DNA from 3 places in the Planococcus faecalis genome. Region 3 is predicted to be linked to each of the others. Evidence: riboswitches for the same ligand, from Rfam matches in the RefSeq annotation. Region 3 holds a riboswitch; each other region holds the start of a gene.
What was found. Region 3 has a riboswitch for cobalamin ahead of AJGP001_RS16490 (acyl-CoA thioesterase). Riboswitches for the same ligand answer to the same signal wherever they lie in the genome.
Positions count from the first base shown of each region.

Region 1: linked by a shared signal. The riboswitch ahead of AJGP001_RS08765 (hypothetical protein) and the one ahead of AJGP001_RS16490 (acyl-CoA thioesterase) in region 3 are both predicted to bind cobalamin.
Region 2: linked by a shared signal. The riboswitch ahead of AJGP001_RS14095 (ABC transporter substrate-binding protein) and the one ahead of AJGP001_RS16490 (acyl-CoA thioesterase) in region 3 are both predicted to bind cobalamin.

Region 1 is NZ_CP019401.1:1,759,007-1,769,668, reverse strand. It holds gene guaC (GMP reductase) at 1-147, shown strand, start outside; gene AJGP001_RS08805 (TVP38/TMEM64 family protein) at 164-715, opposite strand; gene AJGP001_RS08800 (DmpA family aminopeptidase) at 968-2,029, shown strand; gene AJGP001_RS08790 (ABC transporter substrate-binding protein) at 2,752-4,410, opposite strand; gene AJGP001_RS08785 (MDR family MFS transporter) at 4,508-5,758, shown strand; gene AJGP001_RS08780 (GNAT family N-acetyltransferase) at 5,790-6,278, shown strand; gene AJGP001_RS08775 (GGDEF domain-containing protein) at 6,482-7,597, shown strand; gene AJGP001_RS08770 (HNH endonuclease) at 7,785-8,738, shown strand; cobalamin riboswitch at 8,794-8,987, shown strand; gene AJGP001_RS08765 (hypothetical protein) at 9,151-9,699, shown strand; gene AJGP001_RS08760 (ABC transporter substrate-binding protein) at 9,696-10,640, shown strand.
Region 2 is NZ_CP019401.1:2,829,192-2,839,853, forward strand. It holds gene AJGP001_RS14050 (bifunctional adenosylcobinamide kinase/adenosylcobinamide-phosphate guanylyltransferase) at 1-111, opposite strand, end outside; gene AJGP001_RS14055 (histidine phosphatase family protein) at 63-647, opposite strand; gene cobS (adenosylcobinamide-GDP ribazoletransferase) at 620-1,390, opposite strand; gene AJGP001_RS14065 (cobyric acid synthase) at 1,387-2,844, opposite strand; gene AJGP001_RS14070 (bifunctional adenosylcobinamide kinase/adenosylcobinamide-phosphate guanylyltransferase) at 2,849-3,397, opposite strand; gene AJGP001_RS14075 (pyridoxal phosphate-dependent aminotransferase) at 3,379-4,458, opposite strand; gene cbiB (adenosylcobinamide-phosphate synthase CbiB) at 4,445-5,398, opposite strand; gene AJGP001_RS14085 (adenosylcobinamide amidohydrolase) at 5,398-6,861, opposite strand; gene AJGP001_RS14090 (FecCD family ABC transporter permease) at 6,864-7,865, opposite strand; gene AJGP001_RS14095 (ABC transporter substrate-binding protein) at 7,849-8,820, opposite strand; cobalamin riboswitch at 8,995-9,181, opposite strand; gene argS (arginine--tRNA ligase) at 9,226-10,662, opposite strand, start outside.
Region 3 is NZ_CP019401.1:3,313,613-3,324,274, reverse strand. It holds gene AJGP001_RS16510 (GTP pyrophosphokinase) at 1-187, shown strand, start outside; gene AJGP001_RS16505 (TetR/AcrR family transcriptional regulator) at 210-815, shown strand; gene AJGP001_RS16500 (DUF3934 family protein) at 902-1,087, shown strand; gene AJGP001_RS16495 (PAS domain S-box protein) at 1,295-2,071, shown strand; cobalamin riboswitch at 2,168-2,344, shown strand; gene AJGP001_RS16490 (acyl-CoA thioesterase) at 2,494-2,979, shown strand; gene AJGP001_RS16485 (ribonucleoside-diphosphate reductase subunit alpha) at 2,981-5,266, shown strand; gene AJGP001_RS16480 (ribonucleotide-diphosphate reductase subunit beta) at 5,279-6,325, shown strand; gene AJGP001_RS16475 (flavodoxin domain-containing protein) at 6,306-6,758, shown strand; gene AJGP001_RS16470 (DUF1259 domain-containing protein) at 7,215-7,619, shown strand; gene AJGP001_RS16465 (GNAT family N-acetyltransferase) at 7,646-7,993, shown strand; gene AJGP001_RS16455 (anthranilate synthase component II) at 8,246-8,869, shown strand; gene pabB (aminodeoxychorismate synthase component I) at 8,844-10,613, shown strand.

The DNA.
Region 1 (10,662 bases), 1.6 Mb from region 3:
GGTCCATTAAAAGAAACGTTAGTAGAAATGGAACAAGATCTTCAATCGGCGATTTCTTATGCGGGTGGAGACAAACTATTAGCAATTCGCAATGTTGATTATGTTATCGTTAAAAATTCCATTTTCAATGGAGATAAAGTGTATTGATTTATTGAAAAGCCCATCAATTAGTTGATTGATGGGCTTTTTTCTGCTTAGTTGTTAGTAGCCAGATGATGACAGAAACCGTTAATAGTGCCCCAAACAAGAGGTATTGAACACTTTTAGGGACGACTTGTATCAAACCGTAAACTACGGCCAACTCCATAATTACAGCTGGAATTTTACCAATGGTGCTGGCGACCCAAAACTTTTTCCCATTAATCGTTGTTAATGCGGCACCCGCTGTCACAAAACCTGAAGGCATAAATGGCAGCAGACGGAGGAAAATCACCAAACTGAAAACTTGTTTTGTTGTTTGTCGCTGAAACTTTTGCCAGAACGGATGGATGAGCCATTTAGGGTCTGCTTTGGAAAAGCCAAAGCGGTAAAGATAAAATCCAAACAAGGCTCCGAATATTTCACCAGCAAATGTTAAAGTAGCGCCACCATAGAGTCCTAGCGACTGAATATTGATGGCGGTCATGAGGGCGCTAGGAATAAATCCAACAGCACCAACGACTATATTGGCGATAAGTAAAATGACGGTTTTAACTAAAGTAAGTAAAATTTCCATAAGCGATGACTCCTTTTTAGCATTCAATCTTTAACATGTTTTACAAATCCCTTACGAACAAAGAGAACGAATCATTCATATATTTTACCATCATGGGCAAAGAATAGGGAGAAGAGACTGTATCGTACTGTTAAAAAGGGGGCGATAAGTTTAAAAGTCCTTCAGTAAAACGTGTGCTAGTTGTATGATAGTGAAAGAGACTATCAGCCGGATTCGAACATAATTAGAAGATAAATGATAAGGAGTGAGCTTTTGCACAATCAAAAACGAATTAGAGATTACGGTGTAGAGATCGGATATATAAAAACTGGAAAGCTAAACGCTATAACAGATGTAACAGGCGTTACAGTAGGTCACGTCACATTGAGTAACGGCAATATGCAAACCGGGGTGACGGCGATTTTGCCGCATGCAGGAGACTTATTTCATAATAAACTCATTGCTTCTAGCCATGTCATCAATGGTTTTGGAAAAACAATGGGCACTATTCAACTAGCCGAACTAGGGACGCTAGAGACGCCAATTGTCCTGACAAACACCTTAAATGTCGGCACAGCGGCCAATGCCGTCATTGATTACATGTTGGAGAAAAATCCTGATATCGGCAGTACGACGGGTACTGTTAATCCGGTAGTCGGTGAATGCAACGATATGTTCTTAAATGACGTACGGGGGCGCTTTGTTCAAGAGCAACATGTACGTCAGGCACTCGAAAATTGTGCTGTCGAGTTTGAAGAAGGCGCCGTCGGAGCAGGCAGAGGCATGCTATGCTATTCGCTAAAAGGTGGAATTGGTTCAGCATCTCGTATTGTCAAACTAGAGCATAGAGACTACACGATGGGAGTTTTGGTGTTATCCAATTTTGGTATGCTAAGCGATTTGACTGTCAGCAGCAATCCGATTGGCAAAGCTTTGAAAGAAAAAATGCTGCACTCGCATAAAGAGGAAGACAAAGGCTCTGTCATGATTATTGTTGCTACAGATCTTCCGTTGTCTGAACGCCAGTTAAATCGTATTTTAAAGAGGTCAGTGACTGGACTTTCACGTACAGGTTCGATTATTACCAATGGGAGTGGCGAAATCGTACTCGGGTTCTCAACAGCTAACAAAATTCCTCATGCGAAAACGCAACAGTATCTAACAATTGATACGATTCACGAAGAGGATATGGACGAAGCTTTTAGAGCCGTCGGAGAAGCGACAGAAGAAGCTGTATTAAATTCATTGATTACGGCAGAAGCTGTTATTGGCCGTAATGGCAATGAAAGACCAGCGTTAAAAGAGTTGCTTGAAAAATTCAATTTAACACTCTAGAGCCTTTAACAGGTTCTTTTTTTAATGCAAAAGAATTTTGTGAATACGCATGACAAAAACTTCTGGTAAACCCACCGCGATTTTCTGCTTGAAATTGTGTGCGGGTATACAGAAATACAGATTAACACTTATAGAAAAAAGGTGGAAACTAGTTTGAAAAAATCATTACATAAAATTAATGTGCAATAAAAATAATAAAATAGTATATTTTTTTTTGCATATTGTACCATCGGCTATAGTCTAACAAGGACAAAAGAGATCTTTAAATGCATTGGAAAATAAATTTTAGTAGTCTAGAAGTCTTGCTAGTGAACAAACTACTAATTTTTATAGCTGTCTTTGAAGCGTTGAGGCCGATAACAGTAAAAGAGGGTGCTTACGAATGAGAAATGTTTCACGTGCATTTCAGCAAGTCTCTGTCTCCTGACTTTGTTGCCACTGACATTAAGCGATTCATTGGTTCGAGGGACCGCTCGATTTTCTGCTGAACCTTCACCTTCATTTCCCAAATTTACTAAGTGGGCTAGGAGTTGTAACAGCGTTGATTGGTAAAAAAGGAGATTTAAAATTCAATCTCGTACTGTTCACTATGTTGAGCTTGAGTCTTTATGTCATTTTGACCACCCACCTCAATTCCCTTTAAATCGATATCAAAAGTCAGTTAAACCAAAAAGATGAGACATAACGTAGAGTGACGTTATGTCTCATTTTTTTAGTTATCCCTAACTAGTTGGACGTACCCATAACTTGGAAAAATTGATGTATCCGAAATGACTGAGCGTGATGTTCATTAAATCCATTGCGAAAGGAATTTGTCGCTTTTCGTAGTAAAGAGGAATCATAATAGACGATGCCATCAATTGTTGTTCGATTTTTAAATTTAATGCCGTCCACTCTTCAAAAGGTGTCTGAGCATATTGCTGCAGATAATTAGCGAACTGTGGTTGAGATTTCATAATCGTTGCTATTGGGGATGAGCCGTTTGATAAAAAGTAAAAAAAGGAAAAGTTTTGATCTAGTTCAAATACTTCTCCGTGAACGAAAAGGTCCGCTGTTTGGTCTTCTGTTGTATCCAATAATTTATCTTGAAAAGACATCCACTGAATTTCGACTGCAATTCCTTCACTTTCTAGAGCCTCTTTCAGCCACAATGTAGCACCGCTTGTGTAGTTTGCCGCTTTTATGATTAAAGGCTGATCGATTTGGGGCCGTACTGGACAGCTGAAGGAAACAATTTGTTGTTGCTGACCAATTAAACAACTCGTCTGATTAGCTAGTGCCCGTGTATGAAACAGTTCAATTTTATGGCGGTGTTTAGCAATAGCATAATGAACATAATCACGCACTTCTTGTTGGTTAATGGGGGAATTTCTAAGTGCATTTAAAATTACCACTCCAAATCCCGAATCGCTTTCTACTTGAAAGGTTTTTCCCTCCAAATATTGCACAGTAGACCGATACGTAAAATCATAATCCTCAGAAACCTGAATAAACTCTACGATATCGATCAAAGGTCGTTCTTGAAAATAATCTCCAAATGCTTGCAATGTCGTTTTAAGTTCATGATTTTCTACGATAAAAAAACTTCCAGAACCGGTAAGTTGCTGTGCATTTTCTTTGTAAATACTGGCATTAATCATGCCGAGCATCTGTAAACAATAGCTGCAGCCGCTTGGAAAAGAAATATCAATAATATAGGGACTAATCGCTACAATCTCTGTAATGGGTTGCCACAAATCCACATAGGAAGAATCTGTGCGCAACCGGTTTAAACAGTCGATTACATCATTTGCAGACAAATACGAACCGTCATGAAAGCGGACTTCTTTTCTTAGGTATAGCCGAAGGTCGGTAGCTGTTAAATCCCAACTATGAGCTAGTTCAGGATATACGACACCACTAGCATCAACAAATACTAGTCTGTTGTATATAGTGGCTACCATATTGGCACTTTGAATATCTGCAGCTTCGAGAGGGTGAAGTGTTAGTAACGGATATTGTCTTGGGATAATCAGTTTGTCCGTGTTGCCCATACTATTTTGAACATAACCGAAATTAGCACGAATTTGATGCAAGATACGCTGTTTGACTTCGGGTGACCAATCAAATAAAAGATATTTGCTGACAGTTTCGATTGATTTTTCTTCTATCAGTTGTAGAAGTTGTTGTTCATATACTTCTTCTACATGTTGGTGCCACTGAAGATGCGAGGCGTTCCCTCTACCTTGGCCTGAAATAAACGTAAACCAACCCTCATCAGACCATTTGCGGAGAAGACGTGCCGTTTGTTTTGTGCTTAAACCGAGTTTGTTTGCTAATTGAGTTTGTTTAATATTGCCAGATGGGACAGTTCGCCATAACGCTAAAAGAATTTTTTCCATAATGCCTCCTGTTAAAAGTGGACATAACTATAAAAATTGTCTATTTTTAGTATTTTCCGTCTAGTTTAATATACATAAGACAAAGGAGGCTGACAAGATGAAATGGAAAGACTATCCACAGAATATTAAAGTGCGTTTAATTACTTCTTTTTTTAATCGAGCTGTGGCTTCAGCTGTGATGCCATTCATGGCTCTTTTCTTTGCACAGGAAATGAGCAAAGTTTGGGCGGGGTCTTTTTTGATTATCACCGTATTCATCGGTTTTTTTGTGAATATGATCGGTGGATACATTTCAGACCGCTTTCCTAGAAAAAAAGTACTGGTCATGACATCTTTCTTGAGTGCCTGTATGTTCTTGCTAATGGCAGTAAGCTTGCTACCTACGGATAGATGGATTGGCTTGTTTGCATTAGCCTATGTGTTCTTCATAATTGCGAGTAGTTTAGGACGCCCCGCGATGCATGCCATCATCATTGATTCAACGACTCCAGAAAATCGCAAAGCTATTTATGCCATCGATTACTGGATGGTCAATTTGTCGATGGCTATTGGCGCTGCACTTGGTGGCTTGTTGTATCTTAATCATCAAATTGAACTATTTATGTTGTTGACAGTGACATCTGCAAGCTTGCCAATTGCCTATCACATTTGGTTGAAAGATGAGCGTGTTGTGAGCTTGAAAAAACAGCATCACAATGTTCTGATTGACTTACTGCAAAACTATCGAGTGGCTTTTCAGGACCGTCCATTTGTTAAAGTAGTCATTGGATCGATGTTTATATTTTCAGCGGAATTTTCATTGAATAGCTATATTGGTGTCCGGTTAGCGGAAAGCTTTCAGACATTCACGATTGCAGACTTTGATGTCGCAGGTGTACGAATGCTTAGTTTGCTAAATATCCAAAATATGTTGCTAGTTGTCTGTTTTACTTTTGTTGTCAATCGATTCACGGATCGCTTTTCTAAAAAGCATGTTTTATTGACAGGATTATTGCTTTACAGTATTGGCTATGTCACGATTACATCAGCGAATAGCTGGTATTTATTGATTTTGTTTAATTTTATTGGCACGATTGGGGAGTTGGTTTATTCACCTGTCCGAAATGCGGAAATGGCCAATATGATACCAGAAGACAAACGGGGATCGTATTCGGCGTTTTCTAACATTTCATTTAGTGGGGCAGATCTTTTAGCGCGCTCGACCATTATTATTGGTGCTTTTTTAATTCCAACGATGATGTCTGTCTATATGGGCGTGTTGCTTATGATTGGTACGCTTCTTGTATATACAGGATTATTTGTCAGAAAGCCCAAAAGAAAACTGGCGAATAGACCCGAAATCATCTGAAAATTTCGTTTAAAAAGGTAGGAGAATGGCTGTGTTGATTAGAAAAGCAGTTCCAAAGGATGCCGAACAATTGGCTAGCCTAATGAAACAAGTTGAACAATCCGGGTTGATGCTATTTGATCCTGGTGAACGAAAGACGACTCCTGAGCAATTACAACAACGCCTTTTTTCAATGGGGCAAGAGTCAATTGTGTTCGTTGCAGAGGAAGGTCAACAATTAATGGGATATTTGTTTGCGATAGGAGAAGAAATCCAACGTAAGCAACACTCGATTCACATCGCAATAGGCGTTTCGCGGCGAGAGCGGGGAAAAGGTATAGGGTGTCAATTGTTCGTGGCCATGGAAGAGTGGGCAAAAGACAAAGAAATTCGCCGCATTGAATTGACCGTATTAGAACACAATCACGCTGCCATTGCGTTGTATAAAAAAAGAGGTTTTGTAGTAGAGGGACTCAAAAGAGAGTCGATTGGTATTGGTGGTAACTACATGAATGAATGGTTTATGTCGAAATTACTCTAGAATTTTTTTAGTCAATACATGCACTTTAGGCAGTCTTGAACTGAGATTGCTAAAGTGTTTTTTGTCTTTATAAAAAATACATGGATATGAAAAGGAAAAGCACAAATCAACTAGAATTTTGTACAATATTGTATTTAATCTATATTTTTAGACTTATTAACTGTAGACTATTATAGAATATCTTATGAATAGGAGATGTATAGATGGCAGCATTGCTTTTTTTCTTTCTTGAAAACATGGCATTAATTATCGCCTTATTGTATTTGGCGTTAAAAGCAAAAGAATTATTATTCCCAAACTTGACTGAATCAAAGTTCTTATATCTATTAAGTGTTGTCTTCATAAGTTTTTTAACCTTTTCCGTCATGTATAATCCGTATTTTTATATGGGCATGAGACTGGATTTGCGTGAAGTTCCACTTTATTTTATTTCATACATTGCTGGTTGGAAAGTTGGACTGCTATCTGCTATATTCCCGGCATACTTCCGGTACTCTTTCGAAGGTCCGACGGTTGTATTGGGTATTTTGCAAACGATTGTACTGCCAGTCGTTATTGGCAGCTTGTTTCACAATCAAAAATCATCAAATAAGTTTTTCAATTTATTGAATCTCAAAAAAATGATGGCTGGTTTTTTGATTTTCGAAATGTTGAAATCAGTCTGGATGTTTTTATTTACACCAGCAACTATTTCTATTATTATTGCCATGTTGTTTTTTGCTGGAGTTGCGGTATTGGCGATGGGTTTAATCACCAATGGAGAAAGTCGTCAACTATTGCTGCGAACAGAACTGGAATATTACTCAAATCAAGATCCGATGACGCAGTTGCCCAATATCCGTTTTTTCAAAAAGACACTAGCGCCGTTGATTGTGCAACAAATTCCACTCGCCATTGTTATGATGGATGTGGATTATTTCAAAATTTACAATGATACACATGGGCATCAAAAGGGAGATGCCGTACTTCGTTCGCTTGGCCAATTAATGAAAGACAATACGCGTAGCAAAGATCATGTAGCTCGTTATGGAGGAGAAGAATTTATTTTTTGCATTACGAACCCTCAAGACCAACGTGAAGCTTTGATGCTTGCTGAAATTGTTAGAAAACAAATAGAGCTTTATCCGTTTGTCGGAGAAGAGTTGCAACCAGCAGGAAAACTAACAGTGTCAATGGGTGTCAGCATGAGTACAGGAGACAAAAGCTTAGATGAATTGATTGGTGAAGCCGATAGTGCCATGTATGAATCAAAGCATAATGGAAGAAATTGTGTGACAGCTCATTCTGAAATAAACACACGTGAATTGGTAAAATCTTAATCGGAAAAAATGATGAAACAGTCACTGCGTATAGTGGCTTTTTTTGTTGCGGCGCTTATGCTTTTCTTAATCCCAACAAAAGCTTTGGATTTAAGTTAAAATAAAAGGAAAGGTTTTTCTTTATCTAACTTGATATATTACATAGGAGTCATTGAATTTCAGCAATGTTATTATTAGGAGGATATTCATGAATAGTTTTATTGTTATGCAAGGAGAGACCTATCAAGAAGAACGCAACGCAGAGGTTCTTTGGTCACCGAGGGTTGATAAATCGGGGATGATTCCACACTCTTGGAAACGAATGCAGGAGTTAAAAAAAGGCGATATCGTTTTTCATTATGTAAAAGGATTTTTAGTAGCTATTAGTCATGTACGAGAAGATTGTAAACATGGAACCAAACCTAAAAGTACAGACGAGCAGCAGGACAGCACTGAAGAGGTATTTATCGCACGGGCTGTTTATCGCGAATTGGACAATCCGTTATCCATTAAGGCGTTTTTTAGCGACATAGAGCCTTTACTGCCCGTAAAATACGCGGCATTTCAAGAAGATGCTAGTGGCAATTCAGGTTATTTGTATCCGTGCAATGAAGAACTGGCGATGAAATTTTTAGAACTAATTAGCGCCTTAAATATTTTCACCTTGGAAGTCGAACAATTGGAGTTGTCAATGGAAGTGATTAAAAAAACAGAGCATGATCCATTAATCAGCTTGATTGCAGAAGCAGAACTACAAATCAAAACGAAAATGCGTAGAGGTAAAGAACAATTCAGAGAAAGTTTATTGCCGCTTTGGAACGGAGAATGTCCACTTTGTGGAATTGGTATTGACACTGTGTTGAAAGCGACGCATGCCAAGCCTTGGAAAGACAGCTCAGCTGAAGAGCGGCTAGATGCTTTTAATGGCATCTTACTTTGTGCCAATCATGCTGCTTTGTATTCAGCGGGATTCATCGCATTTACCGGAGGCGGAAGTCTCCGTATTTCGAGTCAAATTCCAGAAGAACATTATCCCACCTACCAATTAAAAAGAGGGATAAAAATACCCGTTTCGCCAGAGCATGCTCTTTATTTAAGATGGCATAAACGAATCGTTTTTGCCGAACTGCCTAAAGTGAAACTGCTGGTCAATCAACAATAATCGTTCGATAAGTATGTCTTTTGTCGTACGACATATGCTAAACTAGAAACAAGTGAATAATCATGCAGAAAAAAGGTGCTGATTCGTCAGCATAACAGGGAACCCGGTTAGATTCCGGGGCTGTTTCCGCAACTGTAAGTGCGTATGAAATAAGAAAATGCCACTGTTTAGTGTTACCAACTAAACGGGAAGGTTCTTAAAGTAAAGCGATGCACAAGCCAGGAGACCTACCTTTTTTTGAACGTATTTTTACTCTTCGGAAGATAAGGGAATCATACGGCAACGTTTCTATTTTGACTGCTGAAGTATGTCTCTAAATAGCTATGCCGCCGTCCTCTTTTGAGGGCGGCTTTTTGCTGTTTAGAGAGCGTTCAATGCCATGATCTTCACCAAACGGAAGTGAGGTGGAATGATGAAAAAAGACATGCGTTATCTTTGTTATCCATTTATGCAGGAATCTGCAGTTACTGTGGATTTTGAAATTAGGACTGATTCGTTAACTACCCGAATCGGAGAAGCCCTGTCATTGACACAAGATATAGAAGCTATACAACGAGATCTGCAGATTTTACAACCTATGGCTTATCATTTGAACGGCTCAGTTCGCGGTAAAATAGCCGTTCATGAGGAAGACTTGATTGAGCTAAGTAACATGTATGATTATTATGTAAACTTCACAAAGGATAAAATCGGTAATTTTGTTTTGCCGCAAGGAACACACGCTGCATGCGTCCTGCATGTTTGTCGCAGTGAAGCGAAAAAATCAGTAAGAGCCTTGCACAAAGTGAGTTTAGAAAGAGAAATACCGAACATTCTCTTTGATTATGCCAATTTGTTAGCCAACGTGCTTTTTACGATGGCTGTTTATGTTAATCAGCATCACGGAGTGGAAGAAATCCCGTTCGTCAGCAAGTCCTATCCAACTAGACCTAAAAAGAAAGAAGTGACCAATCAACAATGAAAATTTCCTCGTTCAAATACGTAGCTATCGGAGCAGTTGTTTTAACTCTAGGTGCTTGTCAATCAGAAACAACAGAAAAAACAGATGCAGAACCAACGAATAAAGGAGAGGAACAAGCAAACTATACCGTTACAGATGATTTAGACAACGAGTTGACGTTTGAAAAAGTACCTAAAACAGTTGTCTCACTTATTCCAAGTAATACTGAAATTTTGTATGGCATTGGCGCAGGAGAAAAAGTGATTGGCGCGACTGATTATGATAATTATCCAGCAGAAGCAGCTGAAGTTGAACGTATTTCAGATTCAGTCGTTTTTAACGCAGAACGCATCATTGAAATGGATCCAGATGTCGTCATCGGTTATTCTACAGGTGCGCCAACCGGTTATGAAGAGTTAGAAGCTGCAGGTATCCAAGTATTTGTTATTGAATCAGCGCAATCTTTTGAAGATGTGTATGGCGACATCGAACAAATTTCGACCGTCATGGGTCTTGAAGACAAAGGGGATACGTTAAATAGCTCAATTCAGCAGCAAATTGAAGAAGTACAAGAAAAAATAGAAGGGGTAGAAGCGAAAAAACAAGTGTTTTTTGAAATCAGTCCTTCGCCCGAAATTTATACAGCAGGTCAAAAAACGTTCCAACAAGAAATACTGAACCATGCCAATGTCGAAAATATCTTTGGTGACCTCGAAGGGTGGCCAAAAATTTCAGAAGAAGAAGTCATTACACGAAATCCAGAAATTATCACAACAACGGTTTCTTATACGGAAGATCCAATCGGGGAGATCAAAGCACGTGAAGGCTGGAGCGATATCGAAGCGATTCAAAACGATCAAGTCTTTTTCTTGGATTCTGATATCACATCACGCCCTGGACCGCGCATTGGTGACGCTGTGGAATTAGTAGCTAAAACAATTTACCCAGATTTATTTAACTAAAACACAAAAACTCCTCGCCTTA
Region 2 (10,662 bases), 480 kb from region 3:
AGTTGCTATTTCAGGTAACCGAGCTTCATTCCAGTCAACATTATGGTTTTTCAATTGCTCTTTTACGTATTGCCGTTTGCCGTTAAAGGCTCCACCGAAAACGATGTGCATAATTCACGCTCCTCGAACGCTTGGCGACTCTGCCACGTTAACATGTGGCAACCACCATGCAGCGCAGTTTGATTTTGAAATTTGTCACCCAAAGCTTCAGCAATTAAGTAACGAATCGGTCCCCCGTGAAGAACGAGCGTAATCGCTTTACCTTCTGGCAGTTTCTTCAAACCTCGTTCGACTCGCTCCGCCATGTCAGCGAGACTTTCACCACTTGGTGGTCTGATCTGCCAAGGGTGATCTATCCAGTTCCGATACAGTTGACTACTTTTCAACTCATCGTAAGTTTTCATTTCCCATTGACCGAAATGACATTCTCGAAAATCTCTGTTTGCCTGGTAAACTGCATTGGGAAACAGGATAGCAGCAGTTTCTCGACACCGCTTTAAATCACTGCCCACAACTTTTTTTATCTGCAGGTCAGGCGTGGCTTTAAAGGGCAAAATGGATTCATCGGTCCAACCGATATAGCGTTTTTGTTCATTGCCTCGTGTAGCGGCATGGCGAATTAAACGAAGAACAAAAGACTGATCCATAATAAAATTTCCACTCCTTCCACATAAGCGCCGAACAAATCACCTGTAACACCGCCAAAATTCTTTAGGCACCAAGCGCGGTACAGCCAAAGTGAGACAAGTAATAGCATCAGCAAAATCAGCGCAATCCAACTAGTCGTACTCCAAACGGTCACAGCAAAGCTAAAACCCAGCCATGCAATCGCCAGTAGCCAGACGACTTTGTGATTTGTCCGTTGCTGAAAGAATGCTGCAAGTCCATCAAGTTTTGCTGACTTGGTTGAGCTGAACAAGACCAGCATGCCAATTCTTGAAAAAACAGGAATCCATAAAATCACTGCTAGAGAAACAGAGTCTACCGATTCGGCCACGATAATCACTTTTCCAACAATCGCCAGTAGTAACACCATCGTTCCAAAAGCACCAATCCGCGGATCTGCCATAATAGCTAAGCGTTTTTCTCGGTCTTGATAAGAAAAATAAGCATCGCCCGTATCTGCCAGTCCGTCCATATGCAATCCTCCGGTTACCACTAGGCCAATTGCGACAACGACAAAGCCGATTAGCAATGAACTGACATCCGTCGCATCACGTAACAACCAAACCGACACTGCTAAAACACTACCGAAAAGGATGCCTACTAGTGGCAGCATCGCATACATCGCCGTAATATGAATTTTTTCCATTGGTAATTGTTTTTTCACTGGGATCACTGAAAAAAATTGAAGCGCTAATAAAAGGCCTGTTCTTAGCTGCTGGCTCATTGATCGGCTTCCATTATTTCTATGACTTTCTCCCAGTCGAGATGACGTTTAACATGTCCTGCCCAGCGATCAAAAGGATCCTTCACTACTTCACGTGAAGGTATTGGTAGATTTTTCTGCCTTCGAATGGGTGCGAGAAACGCAGTACGGCAGTGTAGATCCTGGAAAAACCCATGTAGATGTGTGCCCAGTAGCCGATTATGAAAATATCCCTCTCCAATATCTCCACAATGCATAAGCGGATAAGCGGATGCTGTCACTTTACCGTGATGAATTTCATAACCTGCGACTTCAACTTCTGCATGTTCAAACTTTACTGTAGCTCTCTGGCGTCGAACCATTTTCTGCTTTTGAAACTCCACATGCATAGATGGGATCAAGCTAAATCCTTCTTCATTTTCTACTGCTGTGCCGTCGTAACCTTGTGGATCTGTTAAGGTTTCAGCAAACAGTTGAAAGCCTCCGCACAAACCGACAATCCATGTGTTGCCGTACAGTTCACTCAGTTTGGCTCCAAGCTTTTGCTGTTTCCAGTAGCGCAGATCTGCAATGGTGCTTTTCGTGCCTGGTAACAGCAAGATATCTGGATGTCCAATATCAGCAACTGTTTCAGCCCAACGAATGGTAATATCTGGTTCATTGAGAAAAGGTTCAATATCTGTGAAGTTTGACATATAAGGATGTTTGCAGACAACTAGTTCAATCGCATGTTCAACTCTGGATATCTGCTGAACAGCTTGAACTCCAAGCGAATCTTCTTGTTCGATTTCATGACGATCCATATGAGGAATAACTCCGAGTACCGGTATGCCTGTATACGATTCAAGAAAACGGATACCCTCTTCAAAAAGCTGTACGTCGCCTCTGAATTTATTAATGATTAGACCCTTAACTCGCTGTTTTTCGGGTATCAAAGCGAGCGTTCCGATAATCGATGCAAAAACACCACCTCGTTCGATATCGGCTACTAAAATTACCGGAACATCTGCACGTTTAGCAACCGTCATATTAACTATCTCGCGGTCGTTTAAGTTGACTTCAGCTGGACTCCCAGCTCCTTCAATAACTAGATGAGTAAAGTCTTGCGCCAAATTTGCTAGTGCTTGATCGATTGCTTTTAATCCTTTTTCGTAAAACTGTGCTCGGTAATCCATACCATCCATCGTTTCAAGTTTTTCACCAAATAAAATCACTTGCGATTTCATCCCACTTTCAGGTTTCAGTAAGATTGGATTCATGTCTACGGTCGCTAAAACACGCGCTGCTTCTGCTTGAACACCTTGCGCGCGACCAATCTCTTCGCCAAGTATTGTGACGTAGGAATTGTTCGACATGTTCTGCGATTTAAAAGGAGCTACTTCGAATCCTTCATCAGAAAAAATTCGGCAAAAAGCTGTACATATCATGCTTTTTCCGACATCTGATGAAGTTCCTTGAATCATTATTCCACGCATTTTTTCACTTCCTTCTAAATGACAACCCATTTTCCATTTCGAGTGCCTGATCAGCTTGCTGAACGAGCCAAATATGAATACGCCCAAGCCAGCTTTGGTACAGTCGATCTCGCACAAAGTCGTCTAATACTTCATTTGAGACAATTGTCAACGAATGGACTGTATTCAACATTTCCAGAATCGTCTCTTGTAACTTACCCCATTTCTGCTCCATGCAGTCTTCAATGTCAGCACACATATTGCCCGTTTCCCAACCTTCATAAAGTTCATTGGCAAGCCACGTTGTTACGCAGTCCCATAGCACCAAATCGTCCGGTTCAAGCTCTTGTAACACATTTGCCATACTGTAGGCTTGCTCAATAGTTAGCCAGCCATCTTCCTGCCGATCTTTTCGATGACGTTCAATGCGCTCGATCATCTCTTCATCATAAGCTTGACCGCTAGCCAAATAAATCCTCCGGCCCTTGCCAGTATCACGTACAAGCATTTCTGCATAAGTGCTTTTGCCGCTACGAACTCCACCACTGATAAAAACTAATTGACCTCGAGCCATGCTGCAATCGCCTCCCGAAGTTTCTCCATATTTTCCGTTGACTTCATGCCGATTCGGAACCACTTGCCATCCATTCCTCGGAACGATTCCGTGTGTCTAAGGACCATTCCTTTTTTTAATAGTTCTACGAAAAACGCTTGAGAATCATACGGGTCTGGCAACTGAAACGACAAGAAATTAGCGGCAGAATCAGTTGTTCGACAATGATTTCTACTAAAAAACTGCTGCATCTTCTGTCGTTCTGCTGAAGCGGCTCCAATCACCTTGAAGCGATAACTGACTGCTTTCAGACAATCTGCTCCAATCGCAGCAGACAAGGCATTAACATTCCAATGTGCCGCTCCTTGCTTTAATTGATCGATTGTTTCAGTTTGACTAACCGCATAGCCCAGTCGCAACCCAGGAATTGCATACATTTTGGTCATCGAACGAACAATGATAACATTCGGAAATTCCTGTAAAAACGGCATAAACGAAACTTGTTCGCCAATAAAATCGATAAAGGCTTCATCAAGTACCAGTTCGCAGTTTTGAATTAAACAAGCTTGCGCTATTTTTTTAAGTGTTTCGAGGTCTAACAAAATACCTGTAGGATTCTGTGGGTTGCAAATGTACAGCGCCGTGCAGCCTACAATGGCGGGTTGAAGTTTTTCCAACGTCAATTTCCAGCCATTTTCCGGTCCCAGCTGAATCACTCTGATCTGAACGTTTTCCGATTCCAGCGTTTGGCGGTATTCAGAAAATGCCGGTTCGATTAATACTACTTGTTGATTGCGATATCTTCTAGCTAACCAAGTGAAAATCTCAGCTGCACCGTTCCCTATAGCCAGTTGGTCTACTTTTACTTGATGAAATTTTGCAGCTGCTGTGCGAAACGGTTCTCCTTGTGGATCGGGATAAGTTCCGACCCGTTCTAGCATTTTGGGCCACTGTTCTGCCAAGAATGCAGGTGGACCGAACGGATGAACGTTTTCGCTGAAATCCACAATTTGCTCAGGGGGAGTGATTCCAGCTTGTTTATACAGATGTAGTGGATTAGCTCCGTGATTAGGCAATACCAAGCAAGACCCCTCCTAAAACAAATAAAATGAAAAATCCAATGGTGACTCGTTGCATGTGTCCAACAGTGTCATGAATATGTCGTGCTTCTAATGGATAAATCGGGATTCCCATTCGTGCACGGTAAGTCTCGACTCCACGATAACGATTTACACCACCGAGCTCAATGCCCAGTTGCACCGCTGTAGCCGCTTCTAACCAACCACTGTTTGGACTTGGATGCTTGGGTGCATCTTGTAGCCATTTCGCAAAACGTTGATGTAAGGACAGTGCCTGTTTGTTTTCTGTCATGATTAAAATCAAAAAGCCGGTTAACCGACTCGGAATGAAATTCAGCACATCATCGGTTTTTGCTGAAGCAAAGCCAAACTTCTCAAATTCCTCATTATGATAACCGACCATTGAATCCAGCGTATTGACCGCTTTATACAACCATAATCCAGGTGCTCCAAGCAAAAATGCCCAGAATAATGGCGCGGTCACACCGTCGCTCGTATTTTCAGAAACCGTTTCAACAACGCCTCGCGTTATTTCACTTTCATTCAAGCCAGCTGTATCTCTGCCGACAATCCAAGATAATTTTTCACGTGCTAACACCATATCTTTATCGATCAGCGGCGTGTAAACATCCATCGCTGCGTCTTTTAAGCTCTTCTGGGCAAGTCCAGAAGCAATCAGTAAAGCTTCTAAGACAATTCCTACAAAAAGGTTCGACGAGTACGCCAGTGCGACAACTAGATAAACAATCAAAAACACGGTCAAGGCAATAGTTCCTACTAACAAAAAGCCGTTTCGGTAGGCGTTTGCCCCCTTGTTCCAGCGACGCGTTAATATGCTTATTGCTGTGCCGATCCAGCGAACCGGATGCGGCCAATTTGGTGGATCTCCAACCATACGATCGATGGTTAAACCTAGCATTATCGCGATAATATGTGCCATTATCAATTTTTCGCTTTCGCTAGTTCATATAATTTGAGTGCTTCGACAGTACACTCAAAAACGCCAACACCGATTAATTTTCCAAGCTCGGTAATTGGCCCTGCATAAGGCAATTGCTCCCCTTGTTGCGTTGCCGCAACCAAACAACTATCAGTCGATGTTCCGGTTGCAATTGTACCAGTCAGCGGATCTTTAACTTGCTCTTGTTGAAGTGCTTTCGTTTTGGCTTCAGTCGCCGTAATCATTGCTTGGATAAATGCTTCATCCGACAAAACTCCATTAACTAGTATCCATGTGTTGATGGTACCAACGCGTAGCGTACGTTCTACTGCTTTTGAGACATCCACACCGTTTCCAACGCCTGCAGTTACCGCAATGACGACCGAACCAAAAGGACCTGCATATTCTTTAACAATGGCATCTTGCGTTTGAACCGCTGTCATCATTCCTACTGTATCCGTCGTTTTCAAGCCATTTCCCGCAATATACTCCGTCATTTCAAGAACACTATCATCTACATTATAAAACGCATCCACATGGCGGTTCATAAAATTCCGGAACCATCCGGAGCCTGCATTGACGACTGCTGAGGAAACCGTTTTTAACGGAATGGGGCTTTTGTATAGCACCATGTCTTTAGAAATCTGAAATTCTTCTGCCCGAATTTTGAAGATGGCTGAAGCATTCTTAACTCCTGGCAATAAAGTGATTTGCGGCTTTGGTAATTCAGGATGTGGGTGATTGCTAACTCGCGTTTTATAGACCCGTTCAATATCCTGTTCGCGAACCACTTCATGTGGTTCACCCATTCGAACAACTTGACCCCGGTCAAGCAACAATAATTGATCGCAATACATAGACGCCAAATTGATATCGTGAAAAATCGAAACAATGGTTAACTCTTTTTCAATAGCTTGCTTTTTAATGGTATCGAGCAATTCCTTTTGATGGTTAATATCTAAGTGGTTCGTTGGTTCATCTAATAGTAAAATGTCCGCATCTTGCGCTAATGCTTGTGCGACGAAAACACGCTGCTGCTCGCCACCAGACATCCGGTCAATTTGCGTTTTTTCATAATGGCTAATGTCCATCAAGCGCATGGCTTCTATAACGGTCCGCTCATCTTCTTCAGACCATAATGAAAACCAGCCCCCTTGATGCGGATACCTGCCAAGCGAGACCGTTTCTCGAACTGTATGGGAAAAGGCGTGTGTATGCAATTGAGGCAATACCGCCATTTTTTTCGCTAGTTCTTTAGCTGGAAAATCTGCAATCGACATACCTTCGATTCGAACTTCGCCGCTTTCAGCTGGCAATACACCACTAATTAATTTCATTAAGGTCGATTTGCCGCTACCATTTGGCCCTAAAATACCTAGAATAGAGCCTTTCTTCACAGTAAAAGATACGTCTTTTACGATATTTTTATCGCCGTAGCCACCTGTTAGATCCTTTATTTCAAGCATTGTTATACCCCTCCTTTGCGCTGCCGGAAAAAGATAAAGGCAAATACCGGTGCGCCGATAAACGCCGTAATGACACCAATTGGCAATTCTGTTGGTGAGATAATCGTTCGTGATACCAAATCACAAACGATCAAAAGAGCGGCTCCATTAATAAACGACAAAGGCAAAACGTGGCGATGATCCGATCCCCATAATAAACGGGTCATATGCGGAACGACCAATCCGACAAAACCAATCGTTCCAGAAACCGAAACAGCGGCTCCTGTTAGTACCGATCCGCCAATCAAGATCGTCATTTTGCTCTTTTTGACATCTACGCCTAAGTGCTGCGCGCGTTCTTCACCGAACAGCATCGCATTTAATTCACGACGCTTTAGCCATAATATGAAAGAACCGATTAACACAAACGGCAACGCCATTCGGACATATGGCCAACCACGCATAGACACACTGCCGAGCAGCCACCCGATAATTTGCCGTAACTCTTCTCCTGTTAAAGCAATCATTAAAGAAATAATTGATCCAAGAAATGAACTAAAGATGATTCCAGTTAAAATGACGGTTTCCATTTTCATCGAGCGATCCACCAGTTTTGCAAAGCTCATAACGGCAAACATCGTCAGCAATGCTCCGATCATGCTCATAACCGGTAAGGTGAAGGGTCCTAAAAACGGTATCGAAATACCAAAAAAGAGCGTCGTCACAGCGCCGACTGAGGCACCGGAAGACACTCCCAGGGTGTAAGGATCGGCCAATGGATTTTTTAAAAGCCCTTGGAACGCAGCACCCGCAATCGCTAACGCTGCTCCAACAAGCCCTGCCAAAATTACGCGAGGCATGCGAATATTCCATAAAATATTGGCCGCCGCTTCATCTGATGACGGATTCCACAGCACAACTGGTGAAATAGAAACCGTTCCAACGGTCACCCCGAGCAATACGGCTCCTACTAAAATCAGCAGAGAGACGCTGTATGCTACTAGATGTTTACTCATTGAAAACATCAGGATAAACTGCCTGTGCCATTTCCATTAGTCCTGCAGTTAAACGTGGTCCTGAACGAGTGAGCATATCTGAATTTAAGCTGTAGATGGCATCTTCTTTAACAGCTGTTACTTCTGCAAAGCCGCCACGTTTTTTAATTTGACCGACTGCATCTTCAACATAATCGCCTTCTGTCGTGATCATAACATCCGGATTTGCTGCAACGATTGCTTCTGGGTCCATAATAACCCATCCTTCTAATTCGCCAGCAACGTTTTCCGCATTAATCAATGTCAACATTTCATCCATGAATGTGCCGCTTCCCGTTGTGTAAATGTCCGGTTGGCTGCCGACTTCTAAAAAGACCGTTTTGGGTTCTTCAATTGTTGCTGCCAGTTCTTCGATTTCAGCCACTTGGACTTCCATTTCTGAAACTAGTTTTTCTGCTGCTTCCATCGTTCCTGTCGCTTGTGCAATTTCTGTAATTGAATCGTAAACTTCTTCAAAACTAGCCGCATTTTGAACGACGAATACGTCAAGGCCTGCATCACGTAATTGTTGCAATCCAGCATCTCCAACACCTAGTCCCGATTCGTGTGCAAGCACTAAGTCTGGCTGAAGGCTAATAATTTTTTCTACATTAAATTCTTGTCCCCCAATTTTTTCAACATCCGCTGTTTCTTCTGGGTAGTTATCATAATCGGATACGCCGACCATTTTTTCGCCTAATCCTAATTCATAAGCAATTTCTGTATTCGATGGAATCATCGAGACAATAGCTTCTGGCTCTTCTTCAATAACAATTTCATCTCCGACTGCATCTATGATGGTTACCGGATATTCAACTTCTGCTACTTCTGTCGGTGGTTCTGCTGGTGTTTCGACATCCTCTTCTGGCGTTGCTGTATCTCCACATCCTGCTAGTAAAACGGCTGCTAATCCCGCTGTTGCTCCAAACTTCCAAAACTTGTTCATCATTAAAATCCCCCTAGAGTGTCGTGTTTTTGTTATAAAAAATCGCTGCAGGCGGACGCTGATTTGTGGACTACTTAAAACTGACACAAAACAAAATCCCCCGCAAAGTTCTGCGAGGGATTGAAAGGACGCCATAAAAAAGCATGCGCATCCAGCCTTTCCTCGCAGGCATATGGGTGTGTTGTCATAAAGGCAGGTCTCCTGGCTTGTGATCATTGGTGTTTGCACCTTCCCAAAGCATTGCTTCAGTGGCATGTTGCAAATTCCTCTCACATACAGTGGCGGGACCGCGCCGGAGTTGAACCGGCTTCCCTTTTAACTCATGTTCTTAGACATAAGCACCTTTATGAATCGCTATAAAGTTCGAATTCTGTTTCATTATACACGTAACCGTTTAGCTTTCGCTTACATTTTTTCAGGAGCTCTAACGCCGACTGTTTTGAGTGCATTCGCTAACGTTGTTTTCACAGCCGTGATCAATGCCAAACGAGCACTTGTCATTTCGGCGTTTGCTGCATCTAATACTTTATTGGCATTGTAGAAACTATGGAAATTTGACGCCAATTCTTGAATGTACGTTGTAATGCGGTGAGGTGCACGTTGTTTCGCTGCATCTGCGATGACTTGTGGGAAATCCCCAATTTTTTTCAACACATCAATTTCTTTTTCAGAAGTCAACAAGTTTAAATGCTCTTCTGAAGCTAGTAAACCTTGTTCTTCTGCTTGACGCAAGATTGAGCTAATACGAGCATGCGCATATTGCGAGTAATAAACCGGATTTTCGTTGGACTGAGAAACAGCCAAATCCAAATCAAAGTCCATATGCGAATCGCCTGAACGCATCGCGAAGAAATAACGAACGGCATCTAGTCCAACTAGTTCGACTAGTTCGCGCATCGTTACCGCTTTTCCTGTACGCTTGCTCATCTTCATTTTTTCGCCGTCTTTGTACAATTGCACCATTTGAATAATGCTCACTTCAAGTGTATCACGGTCATACCCAAGCGCTTCGATCGCCGCTTTCATCCGTGGAATATAACCGTGGTGGTCAGCACCCCAAACGTTGATCAGCTTGCCAAAACCGCGTTGCAATTTATCTTCATGGTAGGCAATATCCGGCATTAAATACGTATACGTGCCATCATTTTTAATTAAGACACGATCTTTGTCATCTCCAAATGTTGTTGACCGGAACCAAGTAGCACCTTCTTCTTCAAAGACATGACCATTTGCACGGAGCTTAGCTAATGCTTCATCGATTTTACCGTTTTTGTATAAGGATGATTCTGGGTACCATTCATCAAACTCAACGCGGAAGTTTGCTAAATCTTGCTGCAGTTTAGCTAATTCCACTTTTAACCCGTGTTGACGGAATGTTTCAAAACGCTCTTCATGCGTCATGCTGACAAATTTTTCGCCATGTTCTTGAACCAGCGCTTCTGCGATGTCTTTAATATCTTGGCCACGGTAGCCATCTTCTGGCATGCTGTCGCCTTTGCCAAGTGCCTCAAAATAACGCGCTTCGATCGATAAAGCCAAATTGTTAATTTGGTTACCGGCATCGTTAATATAATATTCACGAGATACATCATATCCAGCCAAGTCTAGAATGTTGCATAGCGAATCGCCGACTGACGAGCCACGCGCATGCCCTAAATGCAGGTCTCCAGTTGGATTAGCCGAAACAAACTCTACTTGGATGCGTTCATTGCCGCCTGCCGTTGAACGCCCGTAATCTACTTTTTGCTCTAGTACGGTTTTGACAACGTCCTGCAAATAATCTTTTTTGATTGTAATGTTGATAAATCCGGGTCCAGCAATATCTACTGTTTGGATGTTCGC
Region 3 (10,662 bases):
TATTATTAGAGAGTTGAAAGAATCGGCAGACTCAGCAGCACAGTTGGATCGTAAAATGGAAAAAATTCAGCTGCGTATGAATAAGTTGAAAGACCAGATTGGTGATGATGAAGATCTTTCTGAGATTTTGATTGATAAAGAACGGTTCCGTTTACCAACTAATTTCACGTTAAATAGAATGACATAAGTTGATAGAAAGGGAGACAGCGATGCCAAAACTAACTTTTTATAATTTACCTAAGAACAAGCAACAGCATTTGATTGGAGCAGCTAAACAGGAATTCTCAAATGCATCTTTGTCAGAGGCTTCTATTGCCAATATCGTTAAAGCAGCGGGGATTTCTCGAGGCAGCTTTTATCAATATTTTGAAGGAAAAGAAGATCTTTATTTTTACTTGCTGAATGGCTACACGGTTGAACAAAAACAAATTTTCAGAGCAATATTGCAGAAAAAAAATGGGGATCTATTTCAAGCTATTAGTGAATTTTACCGATTTGCTGTAAAAGAAGAAGAATTACTCGACTTTAAACGAAACGTCCTTTTGAACATGACAGAACAAGTGGAGACGAAATTTATCAAAATCGTTAATGAAGAAGAGTCTGCAGAAGAATTCCAAGCGATTAGCCTTTTGATCGATACGACCAAGTTAAACGTTTCCGGAAACAAAGAACTATACCATTTGCTTAAAATTATGATTTCGGTGACCGTTAGGAATTGGATTGAATACTTCGCTAAAAACTTAACGATTGATGAGTCTATTGCAAATTACGAATTGGAATTAAAGTTGTTGAGAACAGGGCTTTCCCGTGTCTGACAAGAACATTTTGTTTAATTTTACGGCTTAATGTGATAAGATGTACTTCATCGTTGCAGTAATGTAGCAGTAATGGAGTGATTAAAATGAGCAAAGCAAAAGCGAAACCGAAAAGTGGTACGGGTCAGGGAACTGGCAAAAAAGGATGGACTCGCTGGAAATCTGGCGCCAACAAAGCCAAGAGCTTTAAACCGTATACGAGCAAAAATACTAAAAAAGCGGACGAGCCGAAAACAGAAAAAGAACTAGCTTCTGAATGGGTCGATGCATAGATAGGAAAGTAGGGGGAGTTGCTCAACTGGCAGCTCTTTTTTATTTGATGTGAAATCGCAATGGATGATAAGAATTTTTGTCTCATGAGTGGTAAAATTAGTAAGAATGAATGAGTTATTTTCGCGTATTGGTAAATACTGAAAGTTTTTTCGAAAAAGTGTAAAATGAGTAATAGATAGTTTCCGAAACGAAAGGGGTGAAGGGATATGACGAATGGACCAACTTCGTTAGTAAGTATTCCAGAAAAAGAAAAAATGTATCAAGAAATCGTGAATTATTCCGACGAGACAACAATTATCCATTCAAATCAGAAGGTTTTATATATAAACAAATCAGGTGCTGAATTTTTTAAAGCGAAGCAAGAAGAAGTTGTAGGGGCAGATGTAGTAGGAGTTTTTACAGATGACTTTAAAGAATTAATCACGAAACGGATTCAAAAAGGAATGGAAGATCGAACGATTGGAGAATTAATGGAGACGACTGTTAGACGTTTTGACGGAACTTTAGCCGATGTAGAATTGTATTGTTACCCGGTTCAGTACGGAGAAACGATAGCAATCCAGTCTATTATGCGGGACATCACGCTTCAGAAAAAAATGTCGCATGACTTTTTGCAACTTAAAAACGAAATTTCGGCACCAATTGTTCCGATCATTGATGGACTAGCTGTACTACCACTTGTAGGATCAGTCGATGGGGACCGAAGTATGCGCCTGCTCGATGTTATCCCGCAGAAAGTTCAAGGAGAAAATTTGCACTGTCTCATTATTGATGTTTCGGGGATTTACAATATCGATAATGTGGTTGCAGAATTTCTATACAAAATTGATCAAATCATGCGCTTATTAGGTATTCAAATTATTTTTACAGGAATTCGACCAGAACTGGCATTAAAAGCTGTCGATGTGCGCATAGACTTTAGCAAATTAAAGACAATAGGCACAGTAAAACAAGCTTTAAAACAATATTTGTTAGCTAATTAAAACGAGTTTTTAAATAGTCTTGTTAAAAGTATGAAAGTGGTTTATAGTGTATAGATACAATATTTAGTGTTTTTTATCATATTAATAACTATATGTAGTAAAAATAGTGATGAAGGTGCCTGAGAAGGCTTAAAAGGGAATCCGATAATACCGGAGCTGTACCCGCAACTGTAAGTGCTGACGAGCTATCACAATCCACTGTCCAATGGACGGGAAGGAGATAGCAGAGGACGACGCACAAGCCAGGAGACCTGCCTTTGTTTTAAGTTTATGATCTTCTCCGGGAGTTGAGAAGGATAACGAAGATATTCTGCGTAAGCAGCTGGTTTTTTGCTGCCTTTATTCGCTATTCTGCGTTTTCCAACCCATCCTCCTTGAGAGGATGGGTTTTTTTGTTTTACATAGAAGGAGGAAATGCAATCATGACAGAACCATTAGCAGCAGGTGTAGCAAGAACCATTCAAACAAAGTTAGTGTTGCCACCTGATACGAATCATTTAGGAACGATATTCGGTGGAACCGTACTCGCGTATATTGATGAAATTGCCGCGATTACTGCCATGAGGCACAGCGGAAAAGCAGTCGTAACAGCTTCGATTGATACGGTAAATTTTTTATCTTCTGCTAAAGTAGGGGACATCTTCATCCTAGAAGGTGTTGTGATATCGACAGGTAGAACATCGATGGAAGTGTACGTTAAAGCTGAATGCCAACAAATTGAAACCGGCAATAGAAATTTGACGACGACAGCCATTTTGACAATGGTTGCAGTCGACGGTGACGGCAAACCGACGCCAGTCGTTGGTGTTATACCGGAAACTCCTGCTGAAAAAGAATTATTCAAAAGCGCACAAGAGCGGAAGCAACGACGCATGAAAGTAAACGAATTCGCAAAGGAGTTATGCTGATATGAATATGAAAACAGATACAACAGAAATGGACGCAGTAGAAAAAGCGCTCAAGCGAGCAACTGAGGTTTATGGACTAGATACGCGCGAGCTACTAGAGCGAGCAGCAAAACTCGCTGAACAAGCAAAAGGCGAGCAATCCTTACTTTATGCATTAAATCGTATCACCATGGACGAGCCAGACTGGACTTACGTAGCGGCAGAGTTGTATGTCAGTGATTTGTATAAGAAAGCCGCAAGCAGCCGCAATTATTCCGCTACTGAAAAATATGGTGACTTTTATAAGTTAATCAAAGTATTAACACAAGTCGGGATCTACTCAAAAGAGCTCTTAGCTTCTTATTCACAAGAGGAGATTACAGAAATAGGTCAAGAAATCGAGCCGAGTCGGGATTTGCTATTTAACTACATCGGTTTGTTTTTACTGGCAGATCGTTATTTGGCAAAAGACTATGAAGGGCAGTTGTTTGAACTCCCGCAAGAGCGCTTTTTAGTTATTGCCATGACGTTGATGCAAAATGAGCCGCAAGAGCGTCGATTAGAGCTTGTTAAAGAAGCGTATTGGGCGATGAGTCATTTGTATATGACCGTTGCGACTCCAACTTTATCGAATGCAGGTAAAAGTTTTGGGCAATTGTCTTCGTGCTTTATCGATACGGTAGACGATTCTTTAGACGGCATTTACTTAAACAACTGGGATATCGCGCGTCTTAGTAAAGATGGTGGGGGCATCGGCATTTATTACGGCAAAGTAAGAGCGTTAGGCTCAGACATTAAAAAATTCAAAGGCAATTCCTCAGGCGTTGTACCGTGGATTCGCTTGCTTAACGATACGGCGGTCAGTGTGGATCAATTAGGTCAGCGTCAAGGAGCTGTCGCGATTTACTTAGATGTCTTCCATAAAGACATTATGAATGGCTTCTTGGATTTGAAAACCAATAATGGCGATGAGCGCCGTAAAGCACATGATATTTTCACAGGTGTGTCACTTCCAGATTTGTTTATGGAGCGTTTGCAAGAAAAAGACGAAAACGGACGCAGTATTGGCGAGTGGCATACGTTTTGTCCGCACCAAGTTAAGCAAGTGATGGGTTGGAAAGACGCAAATGGCAATGCCTTAGGACTTGAAGATTTTTACGATGAAAAAGACACCAAATACTTTAGCGAAAAATACCAAGAAGCAGTTGATCATCCGTTGTTGCCGCGTAAAACTTACCGCGCAATGGAGATTATGGCGCGCATCATGGTGTCTCAGCTAGAAACTGGCACACCGTATATGTTTTACCGTGACGAAGTCAATCGTCAAAACCCGAACAAGCACACAAGAGGTCGCGGGCTGACATCGATTTATTGCAGTAACTTATGTACAGAAATTATGCAAAATATGTCAGCTACTACTATTGTTAAAGAATATACTGATGAAGACGGCAACCTCGTCATGATCCGCAAACCAGGCGATTTTGTGGTTTGTAATTTGTCATCGATCAACTTGCCAAGAGCGGTTGGAGCGGACGTATTAGCGCGTTTAGTGCCGATTCAAACACGCATGCTTGATAATGTCATTGACTTGAATACGATTTCAGTAGGACAAGCTGAAGCAACAAATAAAAAATACCGCGCAATTGGTTTAGGAACGTTCGGATGGCACCACTTACTTGCACTTGAAGGCATCCATTGGGAAAGTGAAAAAGCGGTTGAGTTTGCCGATAAGCTTTACGAGGAAATTGCTTATCAAACGATACGTGCTTCTATGCAACTAGCAGAAGAAAAAGGCGCGTTCAGTCAGTTTTTAGGTTCTGAATGGCACACAGGCGAGTATTTTGAACGTCGCAACTACACAAGTGAGCGGTGGAATGACTTGCAACAGCAAGTGGCAACAACAGGAGTTCGAAATGGCTGGATGATGGCTGTTGCACCTAACTCATCAACTGCGAAAATTGGTGGTTCAACAGACGGCATTGATCCGCTATACGCAGTGGAATACGCAGAAGAGAAAAAGAATTTCAAATTTAAAGTGACTGCACCAGACTTGGATCACAACACGTATGATTATTATCGTCGTTCGCGTCACGTATTGGACCAAAAATGGAGCATTCGACAAAATGCAGCGCGTCAACGCCATATTGATCAATCGATTAGCTTTAACTTTTATGTGCCGCACACGATTAAAGCAAAAGAGTTGTTGGAATTACATTTAGAAGCATGGAAGCAAAACTTAAAAACGACTTACTATGTCCGCAGTACGTCTCAGGCAGAAATCGAAGAATGCGAAGCATGCCAAAGCTAAAGGAGAATGATCATGACCATACATGAACCGTTAACAAAGATTAAATTATTAAATCCGGAGCACCCAAACAAATCGACTGGCGTGTTGAACGGCCAGTCTTCGGGGCTGTTAAACTGGAACGACATTGCTTATCCGCAAATGTATGATTTGTATCAAGCATTGCTTGCTAACTTCTGGAAAGCACAAGAAATTAATATGCAAGACGACATCAAGCAATGGGATAGCTTGAGCGATGTAGAAAAGGATGTCTTTTTACGGATCAACACGCAATTAGCGTCACTCGACAGCTTGCAAACACCAACAATGAGTCAAGCAATGGATTATGTGACCGATTCGAGCTTCAAAGCCATTTTTGCCGTCATTTCTCAGCAAGAAGCGGTACACACGGAGTCATATTCGTATATATTGAGTTCACTGGTATCCGTAAGCGAACAAAACGCACGCTTCGATCAAGCGAAAAGCGATCCGGTTGTTCAGAAACGAAATGAATTGATATTAGACGCATACGAGGAATTTCGACAAAATCCAACGCCGCAAAACTTATTTAAGCTGAGCGTCAATTCCATCAATCTCGAAGGCATTTATTTTTATGCTGGCTTTGCGTTTTTCTACCATTTGGCGCGTCAGCAAAAAATGCTAAAAACCAGTACGATGATTAGCTATATTCAACGCGACGAAATGCAGCATGCCTATTTTATCGCGCAATTTATCCGCATTATGCTGACAGAAAATCCGGAATTGCATACAGATGAAAACATTCAATATATTTATACAACGATCGACAAAGCAGTACAGCTAGAAAAAGAATGGGCGCATTACATTTTGGCTGATATTGAGGGCTTGGATTTGGTTGAGTTTGAGGGCTACGTTGAGTATTTGGCCAATAAGCGTCTGCGTCAGCTAGGACTAGATAATTTATACGAAGAACGCAGCAATCCGATGCCTTGGATTCACGTATTTGGTGATGACATGATGAACGACACAAAATCGGATTTCTTTGAACAGAAATCACGCACGTATACGAAAGTGTCGCAGTCGAATGGTTTTGACGAGCTATAAGCCGAAACTGGCGATTGTCTATGCTTCTGTTACCGGCAACACAGAACAACTAGCAGAGATGCTACAAGCAGCTATTTTGCAACAAGGACTTCATACCGAGCTATACAAAATAGAAGATTTTCCACTAGCAGCCTTGTCGGATTTCGATACGCTGTTAATTGGAACGTATACGTGGGGAAGTGGTGAAATTCCTGGAGAACTGCGCGATTTATATCATGCGATTGAAAAACTAGAACACAAAGAATTACAAACGGCGGTTTTCGGGACAGGCGATAGTTTTTTCGCAGAGTTTTGTGGAGCAGTCGATCGTTTTCGAGACATGCTGTACGTAAAGACAACACTAGTTGCCAGTTTGAAAGTAGAATTGACACCGCAGCCGCGTGACTTTATTCGCTGTGAAAAATTAGCTGAGCTGATTCAATCTACTAAATGACAAAACCCAGATAGTGAACTAGCCCCTAAACGATAGCCACTTTTAATGTGAGCCATTTAGGGTTTTTTTATTTTCCGAAAAGTGTTTACTTTTCGGAAACAGGGTATAGAAGATAAAAGAGCGAAAATGTAAATTCTCTCTACTTCCAGTCGTATAAAACGTTGGAACTTTTTGTTGTGAACTTTTATTTGCTGTATTTTAAGATGCCAGATACACCTATACGAGAGAGCAGATTAAAAAGTACGGAAATTCGGCGTTCCCGTCAAAAAAATCTACTCCATAGATGTCTATAAATGTAATCATATATATCGTTAATGATTTGGCTGGATGTAACAGACAATAGTGCTGTAAACAACGCCGAAGAGAATCGTACGGTTCTTTTCGGCGTTTTTCTGTCTACATTTCTTTTCCAAAAGGATAGATAAGTTTGTGCAAAAAATAGAGAGGGTGAGCTGGATGAAGCAATTGCAACAATTAGCTGAACGAGTAGGTATGCTGATGAATGCAGAGGTAGAGTTGCAGGCAGGAGAATGTTTAGTTAAAAGAAAAAGAACAATCAATATTGTTTCTCATAATAAAAATTTTAGTTGTACGTTAGATCACGATATTTCTTTTAAACATGTACAAGAAAATGGAGATGCACTCAATCAGGCAGAGATTTTTTTGCTGCCAAGCGAGCTAGATTCGTTTATCAATGCGCTTCATCAATATCCGATTCCATTGCCAACGACTTATCAGCATCGTGTGGATACGAATCCGGACATCATCTGCGTTTACTTGTCGTCAGAAGAACCACCTGAAGATTTTGCTAGGAGACTAGCAACTGCTCTCGATGCCATTCAACAAAATTCTTTAGTTTGAAGGACTAGCGAAAGAGGGGGGTATTGGTGATTCACAGATATAGAAAATCGCATGAAAAAATTGCAATGGGTTTGCTAGCATACATGCCCCAAGAGCGAAATGTGAAACAGTTGAAAAAGACGATGGCGCTATACAACGAGCGTCCGAATTGGCAACTTTTCTTCTGGAAAGCAGACAATTACTATGTGGGCATTATTGGTATTCACGTAGAAGACGACGAGTTTTTCACAGTCCAGCATATTTCCGTGCTTCCTTCATTTCGAGGAGAAGGTATTGGTCATGAAATGATAGTATCTGTCGGAAGAGTAATGGGGAACCGCCAAGCAAAACCTTCTAAAGAAACAAAGAATTTTATGACGAAATGCAGCGCATAAAGGGGGTTTCAAAATAGATTGATGGAGAAAAATGATTGGTTTTCCTCCATCAATTTTTATTTTGTAGCCCTAGTAAAAGCAGGCTAATTGGAACGGGGGCGGAAAAGGGCAAACATCACTACGCTAAATTCGTCGCAAAGACATTGCTCAAACTCTTGTATTTGCTATGGATAAATTTCCATCAAACGCTTTTCACAGCGTATAATAAAAATAGCGAAACGATTCACTAAAGTAGAGTTAAGAGGTGTGCCCGTGATTATCATCATCGATAACCAAGATTCATTTACTTATAATCTCGTTCATTATTTTGAGCAGTTGGACGACGCTGTAATCGTTTTTCAAAATGACGAACTTACTGTAACACGACTAGAAAATCTCGCGCCGGACCTCATTGTACTGTCACCTGGACCTGGACGTCCGACTGCAACTGGCGCGAGTCAAGCTGTATTGACAGAGCTAAGTGGACAGATCCCAATACTAGGTGTTTGCCTTGGCCATCAAACTATTATTGAACATTTTGGAGGACAGGTTGTAAAAGGAAGTCGGCCAATGCACGGGAAAGTTTCCATCTTAACGCATGATGAAGGCGGATTGTTTAAAGGAATAACCAATCCAACAGCTGTCACTCGCTATCATTCACTAGTAGCACAAGAACCTCTTCCTACCTGTTTAGTCGTGACCGCACGTTCAGAAGACGGAGCAGTCATGGCCGTTCGGCACCAAAGCATGCCGGTTGAAGGCATCCAGTTTCATCCAGAATCGATTTTAACAGCTGAAGGCTTTGCCATGCTGAAAAATTGCTATGAACTTGCGAAGTGGTGGAAAGAAAATAATAAGGGAGGTGCTGGAAATGTCAAACCCTCACCTATTGTATGAGTTTCGAAATGAAGCAGGCGAAATTGAACCGCTTTTTTTTAGTGAGCCAGTAAGCATCTTCGAAACAGCTGTATTAGCAGAAGTGCCAACAATTATGGATAAGGTAGAGAAGGCAGTCGGAGATGGATTTTACGCAGCGGGCTATGTTTCTTATGAAGCAGCTCCAGCTTTTCACCCCGAAATGCGCGTGCAGTCACAAGGAGAAATGCCACTCGTTTGGTTTGGCATTTTCAATGAACCCCAACAATATGCACCTGTTGAAGAACTACAAACATATGCTGTTTCAGAATGGAACATGACGAGCTCTATCGATCACTACAAAACAGGCATTCAGCAAATCAAGCAGGCAATTGAAAGAGGTGACACGTACCAAGTAAATTACACAGAACGGCTGTCTGCAAAGTTCACAGGGAACGATTTGGCATTTTATCGTCAACTAGCGAGAAACCAACAAGCAGATTACGGGGCCTATTTAAACCTCGGCAGGTTCCGTGTACTTTCCGCGTCTCCAGAACTGTTTTTTAAAGTGCAGGGAGGCAAAATTACTGCTAAACCAATGAAAGGCACAGCATCAAGAGGTCGCACGACACATGAAGATAACGAGCACGTAAAGGCATTAGTAAGTTCTGAAAAAGAACAGGCTGAGAATTTAATGATTGTCGATTTGCTTCGAAACGATATGAGCCGATTAGCTAAAAAAGGAACAGTCAAAACAGAGGCACTGTTTACAGTAGAAACGTATCCAACAGTTCATCAGTTAACATCTACAGTTCAAGCGGAACTAGATGAAACAGCGACAATTTTAAACTGGTTTCAAGCCTTATTTCCATGTGGTTCGATTACCGGTGCACCTAAAATTAGCACGATGAAATACATAGCTGATTTAGAACAAACACCACGAGAAGTATATTGTGGCGCTATCGGATTTATAACGCCTGAAAAACAAGCCGTCTTTAATGTGCCAATTCGAACCGTTGTCATCGACCGGGAAAGAGATACTGCGCGTTTCGGAGTGGGTGGGGGTATTACATGGGATTCAACTTCTGAAGGGGAATTTCAAGAACTTCATACAAAGGCACAAGTGCTAACAGCGAAAAGGCCTGTGTTTCATTTGTTAGAATCCTTGAAACTAGAAGACGGAAATTATCCATTGCTGCCGTATCATTTAGCTCGTCTTAAAGATTCCGCAGAATATTTTCATTTCCCGGGAAATATTCAGAAAATCGAAAGTGAATTAGGGAGACTTGCAGAGAAACATGCAGTAGGGTTATACAAAATTCGGTTGCTAGTGGATAAAGACGGTCAAATAGAGCTGCAAGCACAAAACATAATACCCATCGCTCAACCAGTCAAGTGCATCTGGGCGCCTCGCGCGGTAGATAGTCGTGATCCGTTTTTATTCCACAAAACGACGCATCGTGATGTATACGAGCAGGCGTCTGGAAAACTACCAGAAGGAATATTTTCGACCATTTTATGGAATGAACAGCAGCAGATTACAGAATTTACGATTGGGAACGCAGTGCTCGAAAAAAACGGTAAGTTTTTTACGCCTCCGGTTTCTTGCGGCTTGTTAGCAGGAACATTTCGACAGCAATTGGTAGACCGGCAAGTTATCGAAGAAAAAATGATAACTAAAGAAGAACTGGCTGACTGCGACGCTTTGTGGTTGGTCAATAGTGTACGAGGATGGCTAGCTGTAGAGCTAGTAAATGACCACGATGTAACTAGTTTGACGCTGTAGCGTGTGAATATGAAAAAGCCCAGCCGAGAAAAATTCTCTCGCTGGGCTT